4 regions of the Paracoccus simplex genome follow, and region 4 is predicted to be linked to each of the others. Evidence: riboswitches for the same ligand, from Rfam matches in the RefSeq annotation. Region 4 holds a riboswitch; each other region holds the start of a gene.
What was found. A riboswitch is a leader RNA that binds a small molecule or an ion and turns the genes downstream of it on or off. The one in region 4 is predicted to bind cobalamin.
Positions count from the first base shown of each region.

Region 1: another riboswitch for cobalamin. It lies ahead of ACFOMP_RS17660 (TonB-dependent receptor plug domain-containing protein); the one in region 4 lies ahead of ACFOMP_RS00270 (ABC transporter substrate-binding protein).
Region 2: another riboswitch for cobalamin. It lies ahead of nrdH (glutaredoxin-like protein NrdH); the one in region 4 lies ahead of ACFOMP_RS00270 (ABC transporter substrate-binding protein).
Region 3: another riboswitch for cobalamin. It lies ahead of ACFOMP_RS15595 (DUF1636 family protein); the one in region 4 lies ahead of ACFOMP_RS00270 (ABC transporter substrate-binding protein).

Region 1 is NZ_JBHRXE010000055.1:39,214-43,027, forward strand. It holds gene ACFOMP_RS17655 (aminotransferase-like domain-containing protein) at 1-1,214, shown strand, start outside; cobalamin riboswitch at 1,378-1,589, shown strand; gene ACFOMP_RS17660 (TonB-dependent receptor plug domain-containing protein) at 1,726-3,642, shown strand; gene ACFOMP_RS17665 (ABC transporter substrate-binding protein) at 3,636-3,814, shown strand, end outside.
Region 2 is NZ_JBHRXE010000004.1:89,346-93,159, reverse strand. It holds gene ACFOMP_RS01490 (DUF6635 family protein) at 1-745, shown strand, start outside; cobalamin riboswitch at 1,090-1,274, shown strand; gene nrdH (glutaredoxin-like protein NrdH) at 1,366-1,587, shown strand; gene nrdI (class Ib ribonucleoside-diphosphate reductase assembly flavoprotein NrdI) at 1,614-2,021, shown strand; gene nrdE (class 1b ribonucleoside-diphosphate reductase subunit alpha) at 2,003-3,814, shown strand, end outside.
Region 3 is NZ_JBHRXE010000043.1:96,770-100,583, forward strand. It holds gene cobN (cobaltochelatase subunit CobN) at 1-893, opposite strand, end outside; gene cobW (cobalamin biosynthesis protein CobW) at 896-1,930, opposite strand; gene ACFOMP_RS15595 (DUF1636 family protein) at 1,934-2,287, opposite strand; cobalamin riboswitch at 2,366-2,566, opposite strand; gene cobO (cob(I)yrinic acid a,c-diamide adenosyltransferase) at 2,604-3,215, shown strand; gene ACFOMP_RS15605 (hypothetical protein) at 3,292-3,814, shown strand, end outside.
Region 4 is NZ_JBHRXE010000001.1:57,370-61,183, forward strand. It holds gene ACFOMP_RS00265 (FecCD family ABC transporter permease) at 1-803, opposite strand, end outside; gene ACFOMP_RS00270 (ABC transporter substrate-binding protein) at 800-1,810, opposite strand; cobalamin riboswitch at 1,974-2,172, opposite strand; gene ACFOMP_RS00275 (DUF1127 domain-containing protein) at 2,364-2,558, shown strand; gene ACFOMP_RS00280 (thiol-disulfide oxidoreductase DCC family protein) at 2,696-3,151, shown strand; gene ACFOMP_RS00285 (gamma-glutamylcyclotransferase) at 3,195-3,814, opposite strand, start outside.

The sequences.
Region 1 (3,814 bases), on a different contig from region 4:
CCCAGCCGCAGGCCGCCAGCCGCCGCGGCTTTGCGCCATGGCTCGCGCAGACCAATGACGTGACCTCGGTCTTTCTGGCCGCCGGGCAGATCCCGGATCTGATCAACCTGGGCGGCGGCCTGCCCGAACCCTCGCTCTGGCCGGTCGAGGAACTGGCCGATCTGGCCGCCGCGGTGATCCGCAGCCACCCGGCCGAGGCCCTGGGCTATGGCCCGATCCCCGGCCTGCCGGCCCTGCGCGACCTGATCGCGGCGCGCTGCTCGACCGCGAACTTGCGGCTGACGCGCGACAATGTGCTGATCACCACCGGCGGGATGCAGGCGCTGGAGCTGGTGGGCAAGGTCCTGCTGCAGCCCGGCGGCACGGTCGCCGCGCAGAGCCCGGCCTATCTGGGGGCGCTGGACGCCTGGCGGCCGCATGTGCCGCGCTATCGCCCGATGCGGATCGAGCGCAACGACCACGACCCGCGCGCCGCGATGCAGGGCGCGCAGTTCGCCTATACCGTGCCGAATTTCTCGAATCCCAGCGGCCGGCTGGTCTCGCTGCCCGAGCGGCAGGCGCTGGTCGCCGCCGCCCATGAAACCGGCACCTGGCTGATCGAGGACGACCCCTATGGCGTGCTTTATTACGAGGGGGCGCCGCTGCCCCGGCTGCTCGACCTCTCGGCGGCCGGCCATCCCGGGCCCTATGCCGGGCCGGTGGTCTACATGGGCTCGCTGTCCAAGGAACTGACCCCCGGCCTGCGCATCGGCTGGGTGGTCGCGGCGCCCGCGATGATCGCGGCGCTGGCCACCGCCAAGCAGGGCTCGGACATGTGCACAAGCGGGCTGTCACAGATGCTGGCGCTGCGGGCGCTGGAAGGCGGCATGACCGAGCGGATCCGGCCCGCGATCCTGTCGCTTTACCGCGCGCGCCGCGACGCGCTTTGCGCGGCGATGCGCGAACATCTGGCGGGCGATCTGGACTGGCAGGTGCCGTCGGGCGGCATGTTCGTCTGGGCGACGGCCCGCGACCCGCGGCTGGATACCGACCGGCTGCTGCAGGTGGGGCTGGCGCATGGCGTCTGCATCTCGCCCTCGAGCGTCTTCGACCCCCAGGGCCAGGACCGCCGCTCGCTGCGGATCAACTTCACCCTCAACCCGCCCGAGGCGCTGGAGGAAGGCTGCCGCCGGCTGGCCCGGGCGATCCGCGCCACGCTGGCAGCGGCGGAATGACGCAGCCGCCGGCGGGCCGTCGCCGGGGCGGCGGGTCCGGGCGGGAAAAAGCTGCGGCCAGATCGGTATTTTTCGAGGCACGGGGCTTTTGCCGCGCCCCGGCCGGCAACCGGCCGGCAACCGGCAGCGGCACGGCGCGCTTGACAGGACGGGCTGCGCTGCGGCAATGCGGGGCCGCTACGGTTTCCGGCGCTGCCGGATGAAAAGGGAACATCGGTGCGCCTTGGGCCGCGACGCGGACCGGGCAAGGCCGGGGCTGCCCCCGCAACTGTATGCGGTGAGCGAAGGCCGCAGGCGCCACTGGGGGCATCCCGGGAAGGCCGGCCCGAGCAATGATCCGCAAGCCAGGAGACCTGCCGCAGCGATCACCCATTCCCGGCGCGGGGCGCGCCCGGAAAGCGGCCGTTCCGCAGAGGTGACAGTCTCCGTGCTGCGGCCGGGCTGCCCTTGGCCTTTCCGCAGGACAGTTCTGCAAATCGCGGGCCAAGCCCCGCGCTGGAAAGGCTTTGGAATGTTCAGAACCCGGGTTTCCCTGCTTGCCGCCACCGCCCTGCTCCTGCCCGCCGCCGCCCTGGGCCAGGACGCGCAGCAGCCGGTGATGCTGGATACGGTCGTGCTGTCCGGCGGCCTGTCGCCGGTCGTGGAAAGCGCCTATGGCCGCGCCCACAGCATCCTGACCGCCGAGGATCTGCAGGCGCGCGGTTTCGTCACCGTCCAGGACGCGCTGCGCGACCTGCCCGGCCTGGCCGTCACCTCGACCGGCGAGACGCTGACCAAGGTCCGCATCCGCGGCGGGGAATCCAACCATGTGCTGGTGCTGATCGACGGGGTCGAGGCCAATGCCCCCGGCAGCGGCGACTATGTGTTCAGCGGCCTGCTGACCGAGGATATCGAGCGCATCGAGGTGCTGCGCGGCCCGCAATCGACGATCTACGGCGCCAATGCCGCCGCCGGGGTGATCTCGATCACCACCCGCCGCGCCGCCGCCCCGGGACTCAGCTATGGCGGCGGGGTCGAGATCGGTGGCCAGGCCACCCGCGCCGCCAGCGCCTATGTCCGCGCCATGGGCGAGCGCGGCCAGATCAGCTTCTCGGCCGCGACGCGCCATACCGATGGCGAGGACGCCTCGCGCACGCCGGGCGGCGATACCGAGTTCAACGATCGCGAGACCCTGACCCTCAGCGGTTCCTATACCATCAGCGAGGCGGTGACCGCCGGCTTCACCCTGCGGCGCAGCTGGCAGGAATACGGCTATGACGCATCCCGGTTCGATCTGGTCGTTTCTCCCGACGACTATGTGATCGACACGCCGCACACCGCGGACCGGAATGAAACCTACGGCTCGCTCTGGCTCGAGGCCGAGGCACTGGCTGGCCGGTTGCTGAACCGATTCTTCATCGGGGGGATGAACCAGACCACCGATCATTTCGACGCCGGCGTGCCCGATTATGACGATGCCTCGCGGCTGCGGGATTTCCGATATACCGCCACCTGGGCGCTGGACGGCGGCCATGCCCGCGACGCCGCGCAGAAGCTGAACCTGGCCCTGCAGAAGAAGCGCGAAAGCTACGAAAGTTTCTTTGCACCCGGCGGCCGGTTTGAACGCGACACCAAATCGGTCGCGTTGGAATATCAGGGGCAGTTCGACAACGGCATCGGCGTCCAGGCCGGGCTGCGGCGGGATTTCAACGAGGATTTCCGCGACGCGACCACCTGGAACATCGCCGGCGCCTGGCAACTGCCCGGGCGCGACCTGCGCCTGCGCGCCGCGGCCGGAAAGGCCACCGTCAATCCCGACATGTTCCAGCTTTACGGTTATACGCCCGGCACCTATCACGGCAACCCGGACCTGACCCCCGAAACCAGCCGCAGCTATGAAATCGGCGCCGATCTGGACTTCGCCGCCGGCCGCGGCCAGCTGGGCGCGACCCTGTTCACCAGCAAGGTCGAGGACATGATCGCCGGGGCCGGCGAAACCTCGGTGAACGTCGCCGGCACCAGCACCCGCAAGGGTTTCGAGATCGATCTGGAATACGAAGCGGCGGACTGGCTGCGGCTGGGCGCAACCTATACCTATACCGATGCCCGCACCGAGAACGACACGCCCATCACCCGCCAGCCGCGTCACCGGCTGGGGCTGCGCGCCACGGGCGATTTCGCGCAGGGTCGCGGTACGGTCACGGCCGATCTGCGCTATGTCGCCGGCAATTACGACGAGGAATGGTTCAACACCGCCTGGCCCGACCTTCCGGCCACCACCGAACTGCCCGATTACGTGACCGTGAACCTGGCCGCCGGCTATGACCTGACCCAGAATGTCCGGCTGACCGGCCGCGTCGTGAACCTGTTCGACGAGGATTATTCCGAAGCCTGGGGCTATTACGGCCAGGGCCGCACCGTTTACGCGGGACTGACGGCGCAATGGTAAGGCGGCTTCGCCTGGCCGCCTGCCTGCTGGCCGGCCTGTCCCTGCCCGGCCTGTCCCTGCCCGCCGCGGCCGAGCCGCCGCGCCGGGTGCTGTCGATGAACCTGTGCACCGACCAGCTTGCCATGCTGCTGGCGGCGCCGGGGCAACTGGTCTCGGTCTCGTATCTGGCGCA
Region 2 (3,814 bases), on a different contig from region 4:
CGGCACGCTGGCGCTGCATCGCCATGCCCTTGGCCCCGACCTGCTGCGCGCGCCGGTCAACGTCATGCTGTCGCCGCTGTTCCTGCTGGTGCGGCTGGTCGCGCCGCTGTTGCGGCGCATCGGGCTGGTCCGGGCCGGCGACTGGCTGGCGCGCCGGCAGATCTTCCTGACCTCCGACGTGGCGCAGCGGATCGAGGCGGATCTGGCCGGCTTCATCGGCGACCTGGCGGAACAGGACCTGGCCCCCAGGGCGCCGCCCGAGACCGTGGCCCGCGCCGTCTCGGACTATGCCGAGACCCGCAACGCGGTCTCCGAGATCACCACCTCGCTGCTGGTTCTGCTTTCGGGGCTTCTGCTGTTCCACCGCGCCACGCCCGGGGTGATCTCGCTGGCCGGGCCGATCGCGCAGCTGCGGGCGCAGACGCAGGCGGTCGAGGATTTCGCGCTGGGAAGCTGGGCCGGGCGCATGTGGTATGGCGCCTTCCCGCGCGAGCTGTCCACCGTCGAGGTGGTGCTGACCGGCGTGGTTCTGGCCATGCTCGCCTCGGTCCTGACCACCTTTGCCGGGCTGGTCGCCGATCCGGTGCAGACGATGACCGGCACCCATCGCCGCCGCATCATGCGGCTGCTGCAGCGGCTGGACCGCGCCGGCACCGCGCCGGCGCTGGAGCGCGAGCATCTTCTGGCGCGGCTGGGCGACCTGTCGGATGCGGCGATCAGCCTGTGGCGCAGCTTCCGGGGCTAGGTCTTGCAGATCGAATTGCCGCCGCCATCCGCCAGCATGGCGCTGCCGGCCACAAAGCTGGCGTGATCCGCGCGACGCGATCCCGCAACCGTTTCTCGCGCCGAGCAGCAAGGCCCAGCCGCGGCCCTGACGCGCTGGAGGCTCCGGCGTCGATGATGGTCTTGTCTTGCAGCGGCATAGGTCGTCCCTGCCGGCGATCGGCCCGGAATCCGGCGGGACAATCTCCGCCCGGAGCCCCGTTTCTTGCCGCCGAAACCCCAGGCCGGGAATCCGGTCTCTACCAGATATTTGGGGATACTTCGCCTTTCCCACTAGATATGGATTGACCGGCCCTTCCGGCCATGGCTTATTGGCGGGGTCATGGTCAACCCGGAGCGATCCGGGGGACGAAGAGGGAAGCCGGTGCGAATCCGGCACTGCCCCCGCAGCTGTAAGCGGAGAGCGACGCTGGAGCACCACTGGGCAACCGGGAAGGCCAGCCGAGCCGAGACCTGCGAGTCAGAAGACCTGCCATGACGCGACAGGACGAAACCGCGCGGCGGGCGCGGGCCGGACCGGTTCGGAGGGGCGCTGCCTTCGGCCGCGGCCTGCCTTTGCCGCGACCATGAAGGAGCAGAGGCATGACCATCACCGTTTATTCCAAGCCCGCCTGCGTGCAATGCACCGCCACCACCCGCGCCCTGGACGCGCGCGGCCTGGATTATCACCTGGTCGACCTGACCGAGGATGACGCGGCGATGGAACTGGTCACCTCGCTGGGTTATCGTCAGGCGCCGGTCGTCGTCGCCGGCGAGGCGCATTGGGCCGGTTTCCGCCCCGACATGATCGGCCGGCTGTCGTAAGGACCTTGGACGGGTCCGGGGTCAGGCTGGTCTATTATTCCTCGGCCTCGGGGAACACGGCGCGTTTCGTGGCGCGGCTCGGCTGGCCGGCCGGGCGCATCCCGCTCTCGCCCCGCGACGCGATGCCGGCGCCCGTCCTGCCCTATGTGCTGATCTGCCCGACCTATGCCGACGGTACGGGTCGGGGCGCGGTGCCGAAACAGGTGATCCGCTTTCTCAACGACCCGGGCCGCCGGGGGCTGCTGCGCGGCGTCATCGCCGCCGGCAACCGGAATTTCGGCGCCACCTATGCCTTGGCCGGTCGGGTGATTTCTGACAAGTGCAACGTTCCCGTGCTGTATCGATTCGAGCTGGCGGGGACTGATCTGGACATTTCCCGCGTTCGGGCGGGGCTGCATGAATTCTGGGGGACGGAATGCTTGACGATGGCGTAAAGGCCGAGCTGGACTATCACGCGCTGAACGCGATGCTGAACCTTTACGACGGCGAGGGGAAGATCCGCTTCGACGCCGACCGCAAGGCCGCGCGGCAGTATTTCCTGCAGCACGTCAATCAGAACACCGTCTTCTTCCACAACCTCGACGAGAAGCTGCGCTATCTGGTCGATGAGGGCTATTACGAGCCCGAGGTGCTGGACCAGTATTCCAAGAACTTTCAGCGCGCGATCTGGGATGCCGCCTATCAGAAGAAGTTCCGTTTCCCGACCTTCCTGGGCGCGTTCAAATATTACACCAGCTACACGCTGAAGACCCGCGACGGCCAGCGCTACCTGGAACGCTACGAGGACCGCGTGGTCATGGTCGCCCTGACACTGGCGCGCGGCGACGAGGGCCTCGCCATGCGGTTCATGGATGAAATGCTCTCCGGCCGTTTCCAGCCGGCGACGCCCACGTTCCTCAATGCCGGCAAGAAATCGCGCGGCGAGCTGATCTCGTGCTTCCTGCTGCGGCTTGAAGACAACATGGAGAGTATCGGCCGCTCGATCAACTCGGCGCTGCAGCTGTCGAAACGCGGCGGCGGCGTGGCGCTGATGCTGACCAACCTGCGCGAGGCCGGGGCGCCGATCAAGGGCATCGAGAGCCAGTCCTCGGGCGTCATCCCGGTGATGAAGCTCCTGGAGGATTCGTTCAGCTATGCCAACCAGCTGGGCGCGCGGCAGGGCGCCGGCGCCGTCTATCTGAACGCGCATCACCCCGACATCCTGCGCTTCCTCGACACCAAGCGCGAGAATGCCGACGAGAAGATCCGCATCAAGACGCTGAGCCTGGGCGTGGTGATCCCCGACGTGACCTTCGAACTGGCCAAGAAGAACGCCGACATGTACCTGTTTTCGCCGCACGACGTCGAGCGGGTCTATGGCATGCCCTTCTCGGAAATTTCGGTCACCGAGAAATATGCCGAGATGGTCGACGACAAACGCATCAGGAAGAAGAAGATCAACGCGCGAGAGTTCTTCCAGACCATCGCCGAGATCCAGTTCGAAAGCGGCTATCCCTATATCATGTTCGAGGACACGGTGAACCGCGCCAATCCCGTGCATGGCCGCATCAGCATGTCGAACCTGTGCAGCGAGATCCTGCAGGTGAACGAGGCGAGCGCGTTCAACGAGGATCTGAGCTATGCACACTTGGGCACTGATATTTCGTGCAATCTCGGCTCGCTGAACATCGCCGCGACCATGGACGGGCCGGATTTCGGCGCCACGGTCGAGGCGGCGATCCGGGCGCTGACCGCGGTGTCGGAAATGTCCTCGATCGACTCGGTCCCCTCGATCCGCCGCGGCAATGACGAGGCGCATGCCGTCGGTCTTGGCCAGATGAACCTGCACGGCTTCCTTGCCCGCGAGCGCATTCATTACGGCAGCCCCGAGGGTGTCGAGTTCACCAGCGTTTATTTCGCCGCCGTCGCCTATCACGCCATCCGGGCCTCGAACCTGCTGGCGCAGGAAAAGGGCCGGACCTTCAAGGATTTCGAGAAGTCGAACTATGCCGACGGCTCGTTCTTCGACACATATACCGAGCGCGACTGGCTGCCGGTCTCGGCCGATGTCGTGCGGGTGTTCGAGGGCATCACCCTGCCCACGCGTGAGGATTGGGCGGCGCTGAAGCAATCGGTGATGCAGCACGGGCTTTACAACCGCAATCTGCAGGCGGTGCCGCCCACCGGCTCGATCAGCTATATCAACAACTCGACCAGCTCGATCCACCCGATCGTGGCCAAGATCGAG
Region 3 (3,814 bases), on a different contig from region 4:
CCGCGCTCCTCGGCCGCCCAAAGGGCGCGCGGCGCGGTGGACAGGGCGACCTGGAACACCGGGCAATCGGCGCCGTCGAAGGGCGTCGCGCCGGCATCGTCGCGGGCGGAAAAGGCGGTCATGTTCACCACCGCCGCAAGGCCGGGCAGGTGCGGCGCCAGCCAGTCGGCGAAGCCCGCAACCTTGAGCGAGGGCGCGAAAACCCCGGTCGCGGCAAAGCCCGCATCCCGCAGCGCCCGGATCGTCGCATCCACCGGGCCCAGATCGGCCGAGGTCAGATAGCTGCGGTAAAAGCTGACCAGAACCGGGCTCGCGCCGGCCGCCGGTTTTGTGATCACACCGGCATCGGGGTCATAGAACCCCCATTGCGGGATCGTGGCCTGACCCGTGACCGGCGCGGCGGCAAGCCCGGCCGCGCCCGCCAGTTCCGCCAGCGCGGTCTGGGCGGCAATCGCGCCGCCCTCGTCGCAAAGCGCGGCCAGCCGGTGCAGCACCGCCGCGTCCAGCGTCGAGAACCGTTCCAGCGTGGCGTCGGGCCGGCCATCGGCGGGCAGAAAGGCCAGCGCGATGCCATGCCTGCGGGCATGGTCCTGAAGGCTGGCGACGCCATAGGGCCAATAGGGTTCGCCGCCGATCAGCCGGACCAGCACGGCGCGGGCGCCCGCCAGCGTGGTTTCGAGATAATTATCGACCGAAACCGGATGCCGCAGCGCCGAGAGATTGCAGAGCCGCAGAGACGGCAGGCCGCCGGCAGCCCGGTGCCAGCCCGCCGCGAAAGCGCCGAGGTCGCTGTCGGAATAGGACAGCACGACCATATCGGCGGGGCTTTGGCCGGGGTCGGTCGGGACCTCGGTTTCCTCAAGCCCACGGCTTTCGCGAAAGACGACGTGCATCGTCAGGCCGCCAGAACCGCCCGGATCGCGGCCTCGTCGATGTCGTCATGCTCGGCGATCACGACAAGGCGCGAGGCGCGGGGCGCGGCGCCCCATGGCCGGTCGTATTGGTGGCGCACGCGTTCGCCCACCGCCTGCACCAACAGGCGCATGGGCTTGCCGGCGACGGCGACATGGCCCTTGACCCGCAGGATGTTCTGTTCGCGCGCAAGCCGGGTGATGCGGTCGGCCAGATCGGCGGGGTCGGCGATTTCGGCAAGCTCGATCACCACGGAATCGAAATCGTCATGTTCGTGATCGTCCGCGCCGTCGTGATGGCTGGGGCGGGCGGCCAGATCGTCCTCGGCTGCGGCACCCAGCCCAAGGATCACCCGTGGGTCGATCACGCCATCGGTCAAGGGCAGGATCGGCAGCTTGCGCGGGGCCTCGGCCTCGATGACCGCGCGGGCGGCGGCAAGGCCCGCATCGCCGGCCAGATCGGCCTTGGAAAGCAGGACGATATCGGCGCAGGCGATCTGATCCTCGAATACCTCGGACAGGGGCGTTTCGTGGTCGAGACTTTCGTCGGCCTCGCGCTGGGCCTGAACGGCGGCCTCGTCGGGGGCAAAGCGGCCGGCGGCCACCGCCTCGGCATCGGCCAGCGCGATCACGCCGTCCACGGTGATGCGCGAGCGGATCGCCGGCCAGTCGAAGGCTTTCAACAGCGGTTTCGGCAGCGCCAGGCCCGAGGTCTCGATCAGGATATGGTCGGGTTTCACCGGCATCGCCATCAGCCGTTCCAGCGTCGGGATGAAATCGTCGGCGACGGTGCAGCAGATGCAGCCGTTCGACAGTTCCATGATGTTCTCGGCCGGGCAGTTCGCGTCGGCGCAGGATTTCAGGATCTCGCCATCGACGCCCATGGTGCCGAATTCATTGACCAGCACCGCCAGCCGCTTGCCTTGCGGGTTCAGCATCAGGTGGCGGATCAGCGTGGTCTTTCCGGCCCCCAGAAAGCCGGTGATGACGGTGACGGGGGTCTTGGTCAGGTCGCTCATCTGTTATCCGATCGGGGGAATGCGCGCGAGGCTGCGCTTGCGGAAAATGGTGACGCGCTCGCGCCAGGGCACGATGCCGTCCGGGGCGTCGGCATAGGCGGCGGCGCCGGCCAGGATCTCGGGCGCGTCCGCGGCCGACATGCGGCCATAGACATAGGTCCAGCGGCCCGGCGCCGAGAGCGCGATGGCCGCGCCGCTGGCGCAGGCCGAAAGGCATTCGACCGGGACGATGCGCACGCCGTCGGGCGCGCTTTCGGCGGTCAGCGCGTCATGCAGCCGCGCGCCGGGCACCGGCTCGCCCTCGGGCACCGGCTGGCCGGCGCGGCAGGTGACGCAAACATGCAACGTGACGGTCATGCACCCTTCATCCGTTGTGGCGGCAGGGCGCAGGGGCACGGAATGCCCCAAGCCCCAGCGGGAACACCCCGTCCGCCGGTCGATCCTTCTGCGCTGGCAGGTCTCCCGGCTTGCGGATTCGGGCCTTGGCCCACGGCCGCCCCGCCTTCCCGGCTTTCGCCAGTGGCCTCGGGGCGACCTCTCCGGTCACGGTCGCGGGGGCGGCTGCTTTCAGGCGGTTGCCTGTCGCATTCCCTCTTCGCCTGTCATAGGACAGGAACCAGCGCCCCCTGTCTGTGCGCGCCCGGTCCCGACTTGTCAAGCGAAGGAGTGCCCGATGCAGACCGACGACAATGCCCGCCATGCCGAGAAGATGGCGAAGATCAAGGCCGCCCGCGACCGGATGATGCAGGACAAGCAGGGCGAGAAGGGGCTGGTCATCGTCCATACCGGCAAGGGCAAGGGCAAGTCCTCCTCGGGCTTCGGGATGATCCTGCGCTGCATCGCCCATGGCATGCCCTGCGCGGTGGTGCAGTTCATCAAGGGCGGCTGGGACACCGGCGAGCGGCGGCTGCTGACCGGGCATTTCGCCGATCTGTGCCAGTTCCACGCCATGGGCGAGGGCTTCACCTGGGAGACGCAGGACAAGGCGCGCGACATCGCCGCCGCCCGCGCCGGCTGGGACAAGGCCAAGGCGCTGATCCGCGATCCGTCCATCCGCATGGTCTTGCTGGACGAGATCAACATCGCGCTGCGCTATGACTACCTTGACCTCGGGGAGGTGCTGGCCTTCCTGCGCGACGAAAAGCCGCCGCTGACGCATGTGGTGCTGACCGGCCGCAATGCGAAACCGGACCTGATCGCGGCGGCCGATCTGGTGACCGAGATGGAACAGGTCAAGCACCCGTTCCGCGACGGCATCAAGGCGCAGCCGGGGGTGGAATTCTAGACCCGCCTGCTGTCATCTGTGCGTCGCGGAGTTTTCTGCAAGAAGATCACGAGTGAGTGCAAAGGAATATTCAGACATGTTTTTGAGGCAAGGCTTTGTTGCGCTGCTGGCCATCTGCCCGGTCTCGGCGGCCTGGGCGGTGCCCGCCACCGAGGAAGGGGCGGCACGGCTGCGCGGCGTTTTCCAGACCTATTTCGGCGGCACCGCGGGGGTGGTCAGCGTCACCCCGCAGGGGGAAAGCTATGAGCTGAAGATCGACCCGGCGCCGCTTCTGGCGCAGATTCCCGCCGAGCAGGCGCAGATCAGCATCTCGGCCCTGACCTACCGGCTGACCGACAATGGCGACGGCAGCTGGGGCGTCAGCGAGGACCAGGTGCTGAGCTGGTCGGTGGTGGTGCCGAAGACCTTCGAGCAGAAGGGCTCGACCAGGATCGAATCGACCGGCATCTGGGATGAATCGCTGATGAGCTTCCGCGAGCAGCAGGCGGTGATGACGGATTATGTCATCGATTCGGTGCAATATGCGCCGCCGCTGCCGCCGCCCGCGCCCGAGGCTGGCGCCGCGTCCGAACCAATGCCCGAGGAGCCGCAGGTCGTGT
Region 4 (3,814 bases):
GCCGTCATCAGCGTGGTTGCCCCGATCAGCACCGCTTGCACCCGGCGGACCGGGATGCCAAGCGCCGCCGCGGATTGCGCGCCGAAGGCAAAGCCGTCCAGCGCGCGGATGTGCCAGCAGCAGGCCAGGAACCCCGCCAGCGCGACCGGCCCGGCCAGCGCGACGTCGGGCCAGCGTACGCCGGACAGGTTGCCCAGAAGCCAGAACATGATCCCGCGCGCCTGTTCGGCATTGGCGGATTTGGCGATGAAGAAGCTGGTCAGCGCGTTGAAAAGCTGCGACCCGGCGATTCCGGCCAGAACCAGTTGCGCCGACCCGCCGCCCGCGGCCCGCGCCAGGGTCGAGACCAGTGCGAAAGCCAGCAGCGCGCCGATGAAGGCGCCGGTCGAAAGCCCCAGCGTCCCGCCGCCGACCCCCAGGATCGCCACCGCCACCGCGCCGGTGGAGGCCCCGGCCGAGACGCCCAGCAGATAGGGATCGGCAAGGGCGTTGCGGATCAGCGCCTGCAGCACCACGCCCGACAGCGCCAGCCCCGCCCCGCAGGCGGCGGCGACCAGGATGCGCGGTATCCGGTAGTTCCAGACGATGGCCGCGTCGATGGGATCGACCGGAAACCCGGCCCCCCCGAGCTTGTTGGCAAGCACCGCCGTCACCGTCGCAACCGGCAGCGGCGTCTCGCCGATGACGACCCCGGCCAGGATCGCCGCCAGCAGCAGGCCCAGCCCGAAGGCCCCGCGCCAGACGAGAAGCCAGAGGTGGGGCCGGACCCGAAGCCGGCCGGCGGGGGACGCCGTCTCGGTCATCGCAGCCCAAGCACTGGCAGCGCCGCGGCCAGCGTCTCGAGCGCGGCGATGTTGCGGATCGAGGGGTCCATCGCATGCGCGTCCAGGATCACGATCCTGTCGTTTTCGACCGCATCCATCTGGCGGGTGACCGGATCGGATTTCAGGAAGGCGATCTTCTTCTCGTGATCGTCGGCCTCGTACCGGCGACGGTCCATCCGGGCGATGACGATGATCGACGGGTTGGCTCGCGCGATGGTCTCCCAGCTGATGGCCGGCCATTCCTCGTCGCTTTCGACGATGTTTCTCAGCCCCAGTTTCGCCATCAGGTAGCCGGGCGGTCCCTTGCGCCCGGCGACATAGGGATCGACATCCATTTCCGCCGAGGAGAACCAGAATACCGCCGAGGCGTCCTGCAGGTTCAGCGCCTTCGCCTTGTCGCTGGCCGCCGCCTCGCGCGCCTGCAGCTGCGCCACCAGCGCCTCGGCCCGCTCGGGCACGTCGAAAATGCGGCCCAGTTCGCTGACGCCGGCATAGACCGACTGCATCTCGAACATGGTCGAGCGGGTGCCGTCAGAGCCGCTGGCATTGTCCTTGTGCCAGCAGTCGGCGGGCAGGACATAGGTCGGGATGCCGACATCGGCGAATTGTTCGCGCGTGGCGACGATGCCCTGCGGGCCGACATGCCATTCGTATTGCGCGGCGACGAGGCCGGGCTTCCTCGCCACCACCGATTCGAAGCTCGGGTCGTTGTCGGCCAGCCGCTCGATCCCGGCATTCGTGTCGCGAAATTCGGGCAGGACTTCGGTGAACCAGACCGAGGTGGCGGTCACCTTCTCGGCCAGCCCCAGCGAATACAGGATCTCGGTCGCGGCCTGGCCCAGGGTGACGGCGCTGTCGGGCGCCTGGTCGAAGGTCAGATCGACCCCGCAATTCTGCAGCTTCAGCGGGTATTGCGCCCCGGCTGTGACGGGCGGCGCGAAGCCGGTCGCGCAAAGCAGCGCGGCGGTCAGGAAGCGGACGAACATGGCATGTCTCCGATGATGACGGCAGCCGAAGACAGGAGGGGAGAGCGCGGCCCAAGACCGGCCGGCGCCCCGCCGGCGGTCGCGGCGGCTGGCTGGAACCGGTGCGGCAAGGCACCTCGGGGCAAAATTCATCCGGCACCTCCCCGGGCACCCCGCCCGGGCTGGGTTGAGATTGACGTCGGCAGGTCTCCTGACTGGCGGGTCATCGGGGCGTCGCGGCCTTCCCATGGCGGTTGCCACAGTGGCGTCGTCGCGAAATCCCTTGCCGCCTACAGTTGCGGGGGCAGTTCCGGTTCGCCGGACAGGTCCGGCGGCGGATTCCCTTTCAATTCCTTGCGGAAACCGACGATGTCGGACTAGCCCGCCCGCCGGCCGATGGCAAGCCGTATCGTCCGCCGAACCGCCGTGCGGCTTCCCGCCCGCCGCTCATGCTGCAGCGCAGAACGCATGGCGGGTTTGCCGCGGGCATGGCTACTGCCGCCGGCTGTCGCGGCCTATATCCGTCCTGTCCGAAACAGGCCCGCTGAACGGGCAAGATGAAAAAGGTGCCGAGATGTCCGCTGTCGAAATGAGCCATAACCCCGCTGCCGGTGGCTTGGGCCGCATCGTTGCGCGTGTGACCGCCACGGTTGCCGGCTGGAACAACGCCCGCATCACCCGCCGCGAGCTGAACCTGCTGACCGATCGCGAGCTTGACGATATCGGCCTGACCCGCGGCGATATCGAGCGGATTGCCCGCCGCGCCTGAGGCGTAGCCGGCGATGAACGGACCCCGCGGCGATGCCTCGGGGTTTTTTCATGTCCGCCGGCCCGGCCCGGGCGCAGATCGCCCGCCGGCGGGCGATTGGGCTTGCCCGGCCGCCGCCCTTGCCTGATGCTGGCGGCATGACCGCGGCCCGTTCCCATTCCTTTCGCGACGACCCGCTGGTGCCGGGCTTCGACGATTCCGCACCGCTGGCCGTGATGGATGCGGAATGCGCGCTTTGCAGTTGGGGGGCGCGGATGATCCATCGTATGGACCGCTCGGGAGACGTGCGGATATGTCCGGTCCAGACGCCGCTCGGGGCGGCGCTGCTGCGGCATTACGGGCTGGATGCGGAAGATCCCCCGAGCTGGCTGTTCATCGAGGATGGCATCGCCCATTCCGATTGCGACGCGCTGATCCATGCCGGGCGGCGGCTGGGCGGAGCCGGCCGGCTGGCCGCGCCGCTGCGCCTGCTGCCGCGCGGGCTGCGCAACTGGCTTTACCGGCGCGTCGCGCGCAACCGTTACCGGCTGTTCGGCAGGTCGGACATGTGCGCCCTGCCCGATCCGGCCTTCCAGCGGCGACTGCTTCGCTGACGGTCTCCGCCCCGGAGGAGCAAGGAGGGCCGGGAGCCGGCCGTCATTCGCCGCGCCGGGCCTTGCCCGGTGCCGCATCTATTTCCTCGGCCACCAGTTGCTGCAGCGTCCAGATGTAATCGTCATGGATGCCGTGTTCCGCCAGACCCCGGACCGTGCGCAGCAGGTATTCCGCGCCGGACCCGGCCGCCCCGGCCGCACGGGCCAGCCGCCGGGCCTGTTCCTCGACGGTCAGTTCGGCAAGCTGCGTGCCGACCGGATCGGCATAGAAGGTCAGGGCCGGTTCGCGCCCGCGTTCGGTCTCGACCTCGATCCAGCAGGCATTGGCCGCGAGTTCATGGGCGACCAGCTCGCGCCGCAGGATGGCGCGCAGCGATTGCGTCTCGGTTCCCGGGGCGATGTCCAGCACCAACCCGTCGCAGCAGCCGCCCGAGGCGAGGGCGAGCATCAGCCCCGGCCGGTCCGGGGTGCCGCGGAAATGTTCGAGCGAGATCGAGAAGCTGCGATGCCAGCCAAGCGCGGTGGCGCGGCGGCGGGCGCCGACGGCAAAGCCGGGGTTCCAGATCAGCGAGCCATAGGCGAAGACCGGAATCGGCCGCGGCCGCCCGCGCGTCAGCCGGTCGGCCAGAAGGTCCAGATCGTCATCCTCGAGCATCCGCCAGC